Regions from separate parts of the Tepidimonas taiwanensis genome, predicted to be linked through region 3. Evidence: predicted binding sites of a transcription regulator. Region 3 holds the regulator's gene; each other region holds the start of a gene.
The links. The regulator FNR, encoded in region 3, switches genes on or off when oxygen is low (the NO sensors DNR and NnrR bind a similar motif). The targets are predictions, from matches to a motif close to TTGATNNNNATCAA.

Region 1 (3,516 bases), 420 kb from region 3:
AGGATTTTCCCGAGTACATCGGCTACTACGCGATCCAGCGCTACCGCTACCCCGGCACGCCCGCGGCCAACGACACCAACCGCAACCTGCTGCTGTTTCGTGACCCCACCGTCGACGGCCTGAAAACCGGCCACACCGCCGCGGCGGGCTACTGCCTCGTGGCCACCGCGCGCCGGCTTGTGCCCGGGCTCGGCGACGGCCCTGCCGGACAGCGGCGGCTCATCAGTGTCGTGCTCGGCGCCGCCAGCGAAAACGCGCGCGCCGCCGAAAGCCAGAAATTGCTCAACTGGGGCTACACCGCGTTCGAGGCCGTGCGCCTGGCCGCGCCGGGGCAGCCGGTCGTGACCGCCCCGGTGTGGAAAGGCCGCGCCGACGAAGTCAAGCTCGGCCGCCCGCAGGGCGTCGTCGTCACTGTCCCCGCCGGACAGGGCAAGGGCCTGCGCACCGAGCTGGTGCGCCCGGACCCGCTGGTCGCGCCGCTCGTCAAAGGGCAACCCTTGGGCACGCTGCGCGTGCGCACCGCCAGCGGCGAGCCGGTGGCGGAAGTCCCGCTGCAGGTGATGGAGACCGTCGAAGAAGCCGGGTTGCTCGGGCGCCTGTGGGGCGCGCTGCGGTTGTGGATACGCTGAGGGCTGGGGCGTGTCATCAGCGCATGCGGTTGACCCCCGAAGAACGCGAGGTGTTACGCGAGACGGCGCGGCGCCGGTTTGGCGCCGCGGCGCAGGTGCGGCTGTTCGGCTCGCGGCTGGACGACAGCCGCCGCGGCGGGGACATCGACCTGCTGATCGAAACCCCCTTGACCGACCCGGCGGCCATCGTGGATGCCCACCTCGGTTTTCTGGCCGACGTGTATTCTCGGCTGGGCGAGCGCAAGGTGGACGTGCTGATTGACTACCCCGGCCGCCAGACCGATGCGCCCATCTACGCCATCGCCCGCGCGCAGGGGGTGTTGCTGTGAAGATGGCCTAGCCCGAACTCGAGCGGCTGCGTCAGGTGCGCAACCGCCTCATCCACGAGTACTCGCGTATCGGTCGTTCACGCGGCTGTGGCGGCGGCGTGCAGCCCTTTTGACCTCGATCAAGCCACGGCGGCTGCGGTTCGGGTGCAATGGCGGCGGGGCGTATGCCCTGCATGACCTCGTCTATCTGAAACCGGAGAAAAGCATGAATTACACAGGTTGGTGGCGCGCGGCCACGCTGGCCGCGCTGGTGGGGGCATCGATGGGCGCGCACGCGCAAGCCGTGGATGCCGGGACGTTGCTGGTGCGTGCCCGCGCGGTTCACCTCGACCCGGCCAACGACAACAGCAACCCCGCCACGCCCGTGTCGATCAACAGCAAGTGGCTGCCGGAAGTGGACTTCACCTACTTCTTCAGCCCCAACTGGGCGGCCGAGCTGATTTTGACCGTGCCGCAGAAACAGCGCGTCTCGCTGGCCGGAGCGCAGATCGGCACACTCAAACACCTGCCGCCGACACTGACGCTGCAATATCACTTCCCGATGTCGGGATTCCGGCCCTACGTCGGCGCAGGCATCAACTACACGCGCTTCAGCAGCGTCAACCTCCCGGCGGGGCTCAGCATCGACCGCAACAGCTGGGGTGGCGCGCTGCAAGTGGGCGTCGACATCCCCGTCGGCAAAAATATGGTGCTCAACTTTGACGTGAAAAAAGTCTACATCCGCACCGACATCCAGGCGGGCGGGGCGCACCTCGACCGCTTCAAGGTCGACCCCGTCCTGGTCGGGGTCGGACTGGGATGGACCTTCTGAATGGGACGAGGGCCGACCGGTTGACCGATCGGCCCCTTGCTTGACGGCACCACAGAAACGCTGGGGTTTTCGCATTCTCCCTCTCGACGGGTCGAAGAGGGGAAGGTAAAACCAAGCCGTGCCGCCGCCACGAGCCCGGAGCGCCGGGGGCTGTCGTCCCCGGCGCAGGGCCTGTGGTGTCGCCCGTTGTGCCCCCGCTGCGCGATCAGAAGCGGTGACGGATGCCCAGGGCGATGCCGGTGCTGTCGGTGCCGGCCGAGCGCGTCACGCCGCCCAAATAGCCGTTGCCGCCCGGGGCTGCCTGCCCGTTCTTCCGGTTGTCGAAGCGCACCACCACCGCGTTGAGGTCCGTGCGCTTGGACAGCGCGTAGGTGTACGCCACCCCGTACGAGCGCGCATCCGCGTCGTACGACGTTTTTTCGTTGCGGTTGGTGTAGGCCACCGTGACCGTGTGCGGGCCGGAGGTGATGCGGTAGCCGATGTTGAACAGGTCGAAGCGCTGCTTGAGCGCGTTCATGTAGGCGGCTTGAACGGCGGCCGCGGCCGGTGCCGGCACGCCCCCGGCCGTCAGCGTCGCCGCCAGTGTGGACAGGTTACTCGGGTGGTCGTCCTTGTGGCGCGAGTAAACCGCGCTGAGTTTGCCCGGGCCCACGTTGACCCAGCCGCCCACCGTCGTGGTGGTCAGGGACTTCTGGCCCACCTCGTTGTTGCGGGTGTTGTAGCCCATGCCGACGGCGTAGCCATCGCCCTTGTACATGCCCATCAGGCCCACGAAGCGGCTGTTGCTGCTGGAGTTGCCCGTTTCGCCGAAGCCGTACATCAGCGAGGCGGTGATGCCGCCCGTCTGGACGCGGTATTGCAATGCGTTATTGACGCGGATGTCGAACCCGGCGGGGATGGCGGCGAGCTGACCCGCCGCCAGCGCGGACTGTGTCTGCATCGCGTCGAACTCGGCGGAGACCTCGTAGTCCGGCGTGTACATGCGGCCCGCGAGCACCGCGCCCACCGGTGTGATCAGGCCCACATACGCCTGGCGGTCGAACTGGTTGTTGTTCAAGTTGACACCCAGCGTGCCGTTGGCGATGTTGGCGTTGACTTGATTGACGACGGGAGCCAGCGCGGCTGGCAAATTCAGTGCCGCCGGGGTGGCGATGCGGTCGGGCACCTGGGTGCCGGAAATGGGGCGATTGGAGAGGCTGCCCGTGTCGACCTCGAAGCGGCTCTCCAGCGTGAAGATCGCCTTGTAGCCGCCGCCCAGGTCTTCGGTGCCCTTGAGGCCCCAGCGTGAGCCTTCCATGATACCGCTGGCCAGTTGCGTGACAGAGCCCTGGCGCAGGCCCGTCACGTGCGTGATACCGGCGTCCACCAGCCCGTAGAGCTGGACGTTTTGTTGGGCGTGGGCGCTGACCGCCGCCAAGGCGGCCACGGCTGCCACGGGCGTCAGTTGCAGCATGCGGTGTCGCATACGGGGTGTCATGTTGTCGAACTCCTTGCAAATGGTGGGGCTGTGGTATCGGGTCAGGGGCTTTGCGATCCCCACCCTATCGTAGTCCCCGGTCAGGGCTTTGTGCGAACGGTCGTTCGTTTTTTTGGCGTAAAAACCACAGGGGTTTTCCCGGAGGCGGTGCGTGCGAGCGGCGTTCCGTGTGATTTTGACTTGCGTGTGCCGCTGGTACGGCCTTGGTGCGGCGTGCCACAAGGGGGAGGGGACCACGTTGTATGGGGGCAACACTTCTGTAAAGAAAAT
Region 2 (3,516 bases), 780 kb from region 3:
GCTGACGCTGACCGACGCCGACGGGCACAGCGGCAGCGCGACGCTGCCGGGTCCGTTCGAACCCGCACGCGACCCGCTGGCCAACGAGGCGACGTTGCGCGAGGGCCTGACGCGCCTAGGGGACACGGTGTTCGAGGCCGTGTCGGTGGACGTGGCGCTGCCCGCGCCGTGGTTCGTCCCCGCGTCACGCGTCAACGCGCTGCGGCGCGAGGCGGTGGCGGCGCTGATGGCCGCGCGCGAGGCGGCCCGCCCTCGACCAGTGCGCGCGAGCGCGGTGGAGCCGCCCGTACCCTACCCCGACGACGTGCTGACGTATCTCGGCAACGTCTACAACCACAAGGCGCGCGATTTTTACGCGCGCCACGGCGTGCGTGTCATCGAGGCGGCGTACGAAAGCCACGAGGCGCTGGGGGACGTCAGCCTCATGATCACCAAGCACTGCGTCCGCTATAGCCTCAGCCTCTGCCCCAAACAGGCCAAGGGCGTCACCGGCGTGCAGGGCACGATCCGCGCCGAGCCGCTGGTGCTGATCCACGGCGACGAGCGGCTGACGCTGCGCTTCGACTGCAAGCCGTGCGAGATGCACGTCGTCGGGCGCATCAAGCGCCACGTCGTGCGCGACACCGAGCGCGCGGCGCGCGAGGCGCCGCTGCGCTTTTACCGGACGCGGCCCGCGCCGGTGCGTTGATCCGCGCGTGGGTGCGCCCCGGCGTCTGGGCGCGCGGCGCGGTCAGACGTAGCCGGCAACCGGCACCGGCGTGTGCCGCATGTGCAGCGCCAAGCCCAGCGCGGCCAGGTGGTTGTCGTTGCGCCCCAGGATGGCCTGCGCCAGCGGCAGGAATTCGGCCTCCTCGAAGCAGGCATGCGAGCGGTACTGCGCCACCAGCGCCTCCAGCCCCGCCGTGTCGAGGGCGAACGACTGCCCTTTGGCGACTTTTTTGAGGTCCCCCTCGAGCTGCTTCCACAGGCGTTCGAGTGCACGGTGCTCCTCCGTCAGGCGTTGCACCAGCCCCTGCACCCGCTCGCGCTCTGCCCCCGCCGCGGCACTGGCGAGCACGGCCGGAAACAGCTCTCGCTCCTCGTCCTCATGGTGTTCGACGATCGCTTCGCGAAAGAACGCCAGCGACTGCTCGGCAATCTCCCGCGCGCGGGCGGCGGGGGCCAGCAACGCTGGCAATTCCGCCAGCGCGTCCAGCTTGCGCAGTATGCCCGCGTGGCACTGCGAGAAATCGGCGATCGGCTGATCGTTCGTCGGGGCGTTGGGGGTCGCAGACATGGCCACACCGTTTTGCTGCATCACGATGCCGCCAGTCTACGGCGCCGATCCCGGGGCCATTCTTGACGCAGGTCAACGGGGTGCGACGCAGCGCCGGCTCCGCTTCAGCCGACCCAGCGCCGCGCGTTGCGGAACATCCGCATCCACGGGCTGTAGGCCGCGATCCCGCCCGTTGCGGCCAGGTCCGTCCAGCTCAACTGGACGTTGCGGAAGACGCGCTCCGGGTGCGGCATCATCGCCGTGAAGCGCCCGTCCGGCGTGGTGACCGCGGTGATCCCGCCCGGGCTGCCGTTGGGGTTGAACGGATACGCCTCGGTGGGCTGTCCGTGGTGGTCGACGAAGCGCATCGCCACCGCCACACGCTGCGCGTCGCCGCGCTGACCGAAGTTGGCGTAGCCCTCGCCGTGCGCGACGGCGATCGGCAACCGGCTGCCCGCCATGCCCTGGAAGAAGAGGCTGGGCGAGTCCGTCACCTCCACCAGCGACAGCCGGGCCTCGAAGCGCTCGCTGACATTGGTGGTGAAGCGCGGCCAGTGCTCGGCACCGGGGATGATGGATGCCAGCTCGGCAAACATCTGGCAGCCATTACACACGCCCAGCCCGAAGGTGTCCGCGCGGCCGAAGAACGCGCGGAACTGCTCCGCCAGCTCCGGGTGGAACGTGATCGAGCGCGCCCAGCCGATGCCGGCACCGAGCGTGTCCCCGTAACTGAAGCCGCCGCACGCAACGAGCCCGCGAAAACCGTCGAGCCGCGTGCGACCGGTGAGCAGGTCGGTCATGTGCACGTCCACCGCTTCAAAGCCCGCGGCGTCGAACGCGTAGGCCATCTCGACGTGCGAATTGACCCCCTGCTCGCGCAGGATGGCCACACGCGGGCGTGCCAGGTTCAGGTACGGTGCCGCCACATCCTCCGCCGGGTCGAAGGTCAGCGCCACGTGCAGGCCCGGATCGTCCGCGCGGCCGGCGGCGGCGTGCTCGGCGTCGGCGCAGGCCGGGTTGTCGCGCTGCTGGCAGATCTTCCAGCTCACGCTGTCCCACACCTGGTGCAGGTCCTCCAGCTTCGCGCTGAAGAGGCACTTCGCGTCGCGCCAGATCTGCAGCTCGCCCTTGCCGGCGTCGATCGGGCTGTTGGCCGGCCGGGTCTTGCCGATCACGTGGCTGCACGCGGACAGCCCGTGGGCACGCAGCGTCTGCATCACCGCGTCACGCTCGGCGCTTCGCACCTGCAGCACCACGCCCAGCTCTTCGCTGAAGAGGGCCTTGAGCGTCAGCTCGTCGCGGCGGGCGCTAACCTGCGCGGCCCAGTTTTTCGCGTCGCCGTAATCCGCGCGGCTGTCCCGGATGCCGTCGCCCTCGGTGACCAGCAGGTCCACGTTGAGCGTGACGCCCACATGTCCGGCAAACGCCATTTCCGCCACACAGGCGAGCAGCCCGCCGTCGCTGCGGTCGTGGTAGGCGAGGATGCGCCCCTGCGCACGCAACGCGTTGACCGCGGCGACGAGCCGAATCAGATCCTGCGGGTCGTCGAGGTCGGGCACCGCGCCGCCGGGCTGGTCCAGCGCCTGTGCGAGGATCGAGCCGCCCATGCGGTGCTTGCCACGGCCCAGGTCGACGAGGATCAGCGTCGTGTCCTCGTGCGCGTCGAGCTGCGGCGTGAGCGTGCCGCGCACGTCGGCGAGCGTCGCGAAGGCGCTGACGATCAGGCTCACCGGCGCGACGACCTTGCGGGCCTCGCCGTCCGCCGTGCGCCACTGGGTGCGCATCGACAGGCTGTCCTTGCCGACCGGGATGCTGATGCCCAGCTGCGGGCACAACTCCATCCCCACGGCCTTGACCGTGTCGTACAGCGCTGCGTCCTCCCCCGGCTCGCCGCACGCCGCCATCCAGTTGGCCGAGAGCTTGACGCGCGACAGTTCGATCGGCGCGGCCAGCAGGTTCGTGATCGCCTCGGCCACCGCCATGCGGCCGGCGGCGGGCGCGTCCAGCGCCGCGATCGGCGTGCGCTCGCCCATTGCCATCGCCTCGCCGGCCAGGCCACGGAAATCCGCCAGCGTCACCGCGCAGTCGGCCACCGGCACCTGCCACGGCCCCACCATCTGATCGCGGTGCGTCAGCCCCCCCACGGTGCGGTCGCCGATGGTGATGAGGAAGCGCTTGGACGCCACCGTCGGATGCGACAGCACCTCGATCACGGCGCGCTGCAGGGGCACGTCGGTGCCGTCGAAATCGGCAAAGCGGCG
Region 3 (3,516 bases):
CGCCGCGATGATGCGCCGCTGCGCCTTGAAGCGCGCCGGCAGGTGCGCGTAGGCATAGACCGCGATGCGGTCCGGGCGCAGGCGCTCGACCTGCTCCAGCGTGTGGCGAAACGACTCCGGCGTCTGCTGCGGCAGGCCGTAAATGAGGTCGACGTTGATCGACTCGAACCCCAGCTCGCGCGCCGCGGCCACCAGCGCGAACACCTGCGCGGCCGGCTGCACCCGGTGCACGGTCTTTTGCACGGTGGGATCGAAATCCTGCACCCCGAAGCTCAGGCGGTTGAAGCCGAGCCTTTGCAAGTGGGCCAAACGTTCGGCGGTCACCGTGCGCGGATCGACCTCGATCGAGTATTCGCCCCCGGGCACGAGCTCGAAGTGGCGCCGGATCATCGCCATCAGGTCGGCCAGCTCGTCGTCGCTGAGAAACGTCGGCGTTCCGCCGCCCAGGTGCAACTGGCTGACGCGGTGTCCTCGCCCGACGTACCCGGTCTGTAGCTCCAGCTCGCGCGTGAGGTAGCGCAGATACTCCGCCGCGCGGCTGTGGTGCTTGGTCACCACCTTGTTGCACGCGCAGTAGTAGCACAGCGACTCACAAAACGGGATGTGCACGTACACCGACAGCGGCAGCGCCATCGACCCCGCGCGGCGCTGTTCGAGCGCCTGGATGTAGTCGCGCTCGGTGAACGCCTCGACGAACCGATCCGCCGTCGGATAGGACGTGTAGCGCGGTCCGGGGATGTCGAACCGGCGCAGCAGGGCTTCATCGATGACGTGTTTCACGGACAGAGACTCCAGTGAGGGTGGACTGTGCCGCAGGACGGCATCCGGCTCGTTGACGTGGGTCAAACGCCCTGCACATGCGACGCCCCCACCCGGCGACGGGGCATTCGGCCCCGACGGGCGGCGTGCCGCGGCCCCGGGTTGTTATCATCATTGAAAACACCGTATTTTGAGCCCCCCGAACCGGTCGGGTCCACTGGGCCGCGGCCCCCTCTTTCTCTGCGATCACACCCCGATGGACCTGCACAGCATCAAAGTCGCCTGTTCGAGCTGCAATCTGCGCGAGCTTTGCATTCCCGTGGGTCTCGGTGCGGAGGAGCTGGCCCAGCTCGAGCAGCTCATCCCGTTTCGCCGCCGGGTGCGGCGCGGCGGCACGCTGTTTTCCGCGGGGGATCCGTTCACCTCGCTGTACGCGGTGCGCTCCGGTTTTTTCAAGACCTGCATCACCACCGTCGACGGCCGCGACCAGGTCACGGGCTTCCAGATGGCCGGCGAAATCCTGGGGCTCGATGGCATCGTGCAGGACAAGCACTCCTGCTCCGCGGTGGCGTTGGAAGACGCCGAGGTGTGCGTGCTGCCGTTCGACAAGCTGGAACAGCTCTCGCGCGAGTTCAGCACGCTGCAGCATCACCTGCATCGCATCATGAGCCGTGAGATCGTGCGCGACCAGGGCGTGATGCTGCTGCTGGGCAGCATGCGTGCCGAGGAGCGTCTCGCGGCTTTCCTGCTCAACCTGGTGCAGCGCCTGCACGCGCGTGGGTTCTCCAAGACGGAGATGGTGCTGCGCATGACACGCGAGGAAATCGGCAGCTACCTCGGCATGAAGCTGGAGACCGTCAGCCGCACCTTCTCGCGCTTTCAGGAGGACGGCATCATCGAGGTCAAACAGCGCTACGTGCGCATCCTCGACGCCGATGCGCTGCAGCGCATCGTCAACCACGGCGACACGGACGCGTGAGGCTCACGGGGCCGCGTCAGCCCCACGCGGCGCGGCCGCGGCGCCGTCGCCTCAGGTGCAGCCGCCACAGCGTGGCGTGCCACCGTCGCCGACCGCCGCGACGTTGCGCGCACAGTCGGCGGGCCGCTGGTCGGGCGGTACCGGGCAGCGGTTGATTTCCCACGGCGACATCGACAGCAACGTCGTCAGCGCGCTGGACGCGCTGGTCAACGCCCAGAAGACGAAGAACGTGACCGTGTACACCGCCTGCCGCGACCAGCCGAGCCGCTCACCGGCCCATTGCAGCTCGGCGGGGTCCACGAACGCGAACACCACCATCTCCATCAGCGCCGCCATCAGAAAAGCGGGCCAGGCGATCCACAGTATCCGTTGGGCCAGCATCGTCACGTCTCCTCTCTCCCGGCCCCGGCGGGCCGTCAGTCTTTCTCGGGCAAAGTGGGCGAGACCGCATGGTTGCGCCCCTGGTTGGCGGGCAGCAGCGCCTTCTCCGCCGCCAGCCGCTCCTCGGCTGACAACCCATCGCTGGGCACCGCCACCCGCGCCGGCGCGGACTCGCGCGGCAGCACCGTGTCGGCGTTGCGCACCGCGATCGCGACCGTGATCAGCGACGCGATCACGACCACGAGCGGGCCACCGATCACCATCCACACGAACGGCTCACGGTACCACGGCCGCGACGCGGGCGATGGGGTGGGGGGTACAGCAGTCATCGTCGTCATAGTGTAAAGGCGGAAGGGAGAAACAGGGATGCGGGTGAACCCGGGTCACCCGCACGCGGCATCATCGCGGAATCAGGAACGTCGTCTTTTCGCGCACCTCGATGGCGCCATCGGCGGAGCGGAAGGTCATCACGATCGGGTGCGAACCCGGCTCCAGCCCCGGCGGCACCTGTACGCGCACCGGCACCGAGCGCACCTCGGTCGGCCGCAGGTGCACCGTCGGCTCGGAGGCGATCGTCACCCCCGGCAAACCGTCCACGGTGACCTGCAGCTCGCGCTCGGCTTCCGACGCGTTCATGAATTGAACACGGTAGACGTTTTCGATCCGGCCCATCTCGACCATGCGCGCCAGCGCCCCGCGGTCGCGGATCACATCGACCTTGAGCGGCACGCGCAGCCACAGGCTCACGCCCAGCGCGGTGACGATGGCCAGCAAAATCGCGCTGTAGACGAGCACCCGCGGCCGAAACGCGCGGCGGATCATCTGCGCGCGCGTCCAGCGGTTGGCCATGCCGTTTTGCGTCGAGTATTTGACCAGCCCCTTGGGGTAGCCCATCTTTTCCATCACCTCGTCACAGACGTCGGCGCAGGCCCCGCAGCCGATGCACTCGTACTGCAGACCGTTGCGGATGTCGATCCCTGTCGGACAGACCTGCACGCACAGCGTGCAGTCGATGCAGTCCCCAAGCCCCAGCGCCTTCGGATCGGCCGAGCGCTTGCGTGCCCCGCGCGGCTCGCCCCGCTCGGCGTCGTAGGTCACGATCATCGTGTCCTTGTCGAACATCGCGCTCTGGAAGCGCGCATACGGGCACATGTACTTGCACACCTGCTCACGCATGAAGCCCGCATTGCCGTAGGTCGCAAAACCGTAGAAGAAAATCCAGAACGTCTGCCACGGCCCCAGGTTCCACGCGATGAACGCGGCACCCAGCTCACGGATCGGCGTGAAGTAGCCGGCGAACGTGAAACCCGTCCACAGCCCGAACAGGATCCACGCCACGTGCTTGCCCCCTTTGCGGGCGAACTTGCGCAGGCTCCACGGCTCCTGGTCGAGCCGCA
Region 4 (3,516 bases), 200 kb from region 3:
CGGCGCGCGCGCGTTCGACCGCCGGGGCGATCGCGTCGATCTCCTCGCGGCCGAACAGCCCACCTTCGCCGGCGTGCGGGTTGAGCCCCGCCACCGCGATGCGGCAGCGCGGCCAGCCGAGCCGCTCGGTGAAATGCGTGTGCGTGATGCGCAGCGTCTCCCACACGCGCTCGGCGGTGACGGCTTCGATCGCCTCCCGCAACGACACGTGGATGCTGACGAGCACCGTGCGCAGCTCGTCGTTGGAGAGCATCATGCGCACGGGCAGCTGCGCCGGCGCACACCCGAGGTGCCGCGCGGCCACGGCCTGCAACAGCTCCGTATGCCCCGGCACGTCCAACCCCGCGGCGGCCAGGGCGGCCTTGTTCAGCGGCGCGGTCACGAGCGCCGCTACCTCGCCACGCAGCGCCGCCTCCGCGGCCAGGATCACGGCATCGGCCGCGGCACGCCCCGCCGCGGCACTGACGGCGCCGAAGGGGGGCAGCGCCGCCAGCGACACCGCAGGCCACAGCGGAATGCAGCGCGGCGGGACGTCGCGCGCCTGCTGCGGCCCGTCGAGCACCGCGATCGGCAGGGCACCGCCGGTGACCTGGACCGCGCGGCGCATCACCGCCAGGTCGCCGATCACGACGCAGCGCGCCGACCACTCGGGGCGGCGGCGAAACACCTCCGCGATGATCTCCGGCCCGATGCCCGCAGCGTCGCCCATCGTGAGGGCGACCGGCGCATCCGGCGCGGCGCGGCGGGTGGTGTCCATCAGGCCGGGTTGTCGATGTCGATGAAGCGGTGCTCGAGGCCGAGCTGCGCCGCGACGTGCGCCCCCAACGCCGGCGCGCCGTAGCGTTCGGTGGCGTGGTGCCCGCAGGCGAGGAAGGCCACGCCGCACTCGCGCGCCAGGTGTGCCTGCGGTTCCGAAAGCTCGCCGGTCAGGAACGCGTCCACGCCGGCGGCGATCGCCGCCTCGAAATACCCCTGCGCGCCGCCGCTGCACCAGCCCACGCGCCGGATCGGCCGCCCGTCACCGGGGATGCAGGTGACGGCACGACCCAGCACCGCCTCGACCCGCGCAGCCAGCGCCGCCGCGTCGGGCGCGTCGCACACGCCGAGAAAGCCGAGCTGCTGCTCGCCGAAACGCCCCCACGCCCCGTCGGCCAGCGGCGCGAAGCCGAGGCGCTGGCCGAGCTGCGCGTTGTTGCCCAACTGCGGGTGCGCGTCCAGCGGCAGGTGGTAGGCAAACAGGTTGATGTCGTGCGCCAGCAGGCGCTGCAGCCGGCCCTTCATCCAGCCGGTGACGGTGCCGCGCTGGCCGCGCCAGAAAAGCCCGTGATGCACGAGGATGGCATCGGCCCCGGCGTCGATGGCGGCCTCGATCAGCGCCAGGCTCGCCGTGACGCCGCTGACCAGGCGCCGCACCTGTGCCCGCCCTTCGACCTGCAGGCCGTTGGGGCCATAGTCCTGAAAGCGTGCGGGCTCCAGCAGCGCGTCGAACGCGCCGAGCAGCGCCTCACGGCTGACTGCGGCCGGGCGGGCGGCCGCAGCGGGGGATTCGATCGCGGTCATGGGCGGATTGTCGCACCGCCCACGCAGCCCGGCGCCGCGTCAGGATTTGCCGGATGCGCGCGCCGACTCCTCGATCTTTTTCGTGAACATGCGGTAAAAGAACATCCCCATGCCCAACATGAAGACGATCACCCCCAGGCTCATGAGGCCGTAGTCGGTCGAAAAAAGGTCCACAATCGCTTTCATGCGCCACTCCTGTGCGGTTCACGACACCCTCCATTGGAAAGCGGACCTGCCGCGGGCGCTTTGACCCATATCAACCCTGCTACCCAAAGGGGCAATTGCCGCGCATCGGCCGCCCTGCTCGCCCCCATGAAACGTCTCTGGCTGTTGTTTTCCCAGACGGTGACCGTGCTGCTGGCGGTCTGGTTTGTGGTCGCCACGCTCAAGCCGCAGTGGCTGAGCCAGCGCCCGCGGCTGGCCAGCGTCGTGCCGGTGTTCGAGGTCGAGCCCGATACCCGCAGCCCGGTGATCGCCGGCAACAGCCTGAGCGCCGCCGCGCGCGCCGCGGCACCGGCGGTGGTCAGCATCAGCACCAGCAAGGCGGCGCCCCACCCGCACGCGCAAGAGCCGTGGTTCCGCTTCTTCTTCGGCGACCGGCCGGAGGTCGAGCCGCAGACCGGCCTGGGCTCGGGCGTGATCGTCAGCCCCGCAGGCTACATCCTCACCAACCACCACGTGATCGAGGAGGCAGACGAGATCCTGGTGCAGCTGAGCGACGGCCGGCAGGCGCCGGCGCGCGTGATCGGCACCGACCCCGAAACCGACCTCGCCGTGCTGCGCATCGAGCTGTCGGACCTGCCGGTGATCGTCCTCGGCCAGTCGGAGTCGCTGGAGGTGGGCGACCGGGTGCTCGCGATCGGCAACCCGTTCGGCGTCGGGCAGACGGTGACGGCCGGCATCGTCAGCGCGCTGGGGCGCAGCCAGCTCGGCATCAACACGTTCGAGAATTTCATCCAGACCGACGCGGCGATCAACCCCGGCAACTCCGGCGGCGCGCTGGTCGACGCCGAGGGGCACCTGATCGGCATCAACACCGCGATTTACTCGCGCTCGGGCGGTTCGATGGGCATCGGCTTCGCGATTCCGGTCGCGACCGCGCGCGAGGTGATGGCGGCGATCGTGCGCGACGGTGCGGTCACGCGCGGCTGGATCGGCGTCGAGCCCCGCGAGCTCACCCCCGAGCTGGCCCAGCACTTTGGCGTGCCCGCGTCGCAGGGCGTCGTGGTCACGGGGGTGCTGCAGGGCGGCCCGGCGGACCAGGCGGGCATCGTGCCCGGGGACGTGATCACGCGCGTGGGCGACACGCCGATCCGCAATGTGCCGGGGCTGTTGTCGGCCGTCGCGGCGCTGCGCCCCGGTGAACCGGCGGCGCTGGAGGTGCTGCGCCGCGGCAGCCCCCGCACGCTCACCGTGGTGCCCGGACGGCGCCCACCGGCAGGGCAGCGTCAGGACTGAAGGGTATCGGCCACCGGGGCGTTCGCCTTCGCGTCAGGACTGATCGGCGTCGGCTGCCGAGGCCTCGGTCTTCGGCTTCGTGCTCGCGAACCAGCGCGAGCCCCAGATGCCGATTTCGTACAGCAGGCACATCGGGATGGCCAAGGCGAGCTGCGAAATGACGTCCGGGGGCGTGACGATCGCCGCGATGACGAACGCAATGACGATGAAGTAGCCGCGGAAGGACTTGAGCTTTTCCACCGTCACCATTTCGAAGCGCACCATCAGCATCACGACCACCGGGACCTGAAACGCCAGTCCGAACGCGAGGTAGAGCGACAGGATCGCCTCGACGTAGGACGCGATGTCCGGGGTGGCGTTGACGCTCGCCGGCGTGAAGCCCTGGATGAAGGCGAACATCTTGTCGAGCACGAAGAACTGCACGAACGCGATGCCCAGGTACGCCAGCGCGCTGCCGATGACGATGAGCGGCAGCGCAAAGCGCTTCTCGTGGCTGTA

Region 1: LCC91_RS11100 (OmpW/AlkL family protein) is a predicted target of FNR. The motif match lies at 1,068-1,081, and genes of this name have one in related genera.
Region 2: LCC91_RS05285 (hemerythrin domain-containing protein) is a predicted target of FNR. The motif match lies at 1,339-1,352, and genes of this name have one in related genera.
Region 4: LCC91_RS10040 (DUF3149 domain-containing protein) is a predicted target of FNR. The motif match lies at 1,807-1,820, and genes of this name have one in related genera.

What each region holds. Positions count from the first base shown of each region.
Region 1 covers NZ_CP083911.1:2,337,937-2,341,452, reverse strand. The annotation lists gene LCC91_RS11110 (D-alanyl-D-alanine carboxypeptidase family protein) at 1-629, shown strand, start outside; gene LCC91_RS11105 (nucleotidyltransferase domain-containing protein) at 653-958, shown strand; gene LCC91_RS11100 (OmpW/AlkL family protein) at 1,164-1,769, shown strand; gene LCC91_RS11095 (porin) at 1,975-3,246, opposite strand.
Region 2 covers NZ_CP083911.1:1,138,259-1,141,774, forward strand. The annotation lists gene LCC91_RS05280 (peptidase U32 family protein) at 1-688, shown strand, start outside; gene LCC91_RS05285 (hemerythrin domain-containing protein) at 731-1,276, opposite strand; gene purL (phosphoribosylformylglycinamidine synthase) at 1,381-3,516, opposite strand, start outside.
Region 3 covers NZ_CP083911.1:1,913,890-1,917,405, forward strand. The annotation lists gene hemN (oxygen-independent coproporphyrinogen III oxidase) at 1-786, opposite strand, end outside; gene fnr (fumarate/nitrate reduction transcriptional regulator Fnr) at 1,016-1,738, shown strand; gene LCC91_RS09040 (hypothetical protein) at 1,790-2,119, opposite strand; gene LCC91_RS09045 (hypothetical protein) at 2,155-2,448, opposite strand; gene ccoG (cytochrome c oxidase accessory protein CcoG) at 2,519-3,516, opposite strand, start outside.
Region 4 covers NZ_CP083911.1:2,113,490-2,117,005, forward strand. The annotation lists gene pdxA (4-hydroxythreonine-4-phosphate dehydrogenase PdxA) at 1-757, opposite strand, end outside; gene LCC91_RS10035 (Nif3-like dinuclear metal center hexameric protein) at 757-1,560, opposite strand; gene LCC91_RS10040 (DUF3149 domain-containing protein) at 1,600-1,746, opposite strand; gene LCC91_RS10045 (S1C family serine protease) at 1,873-3,018, shown strand; gene tatC (twin-arginine translocase subunit TatC) at 3,052-3,516, opposite strand, start outside.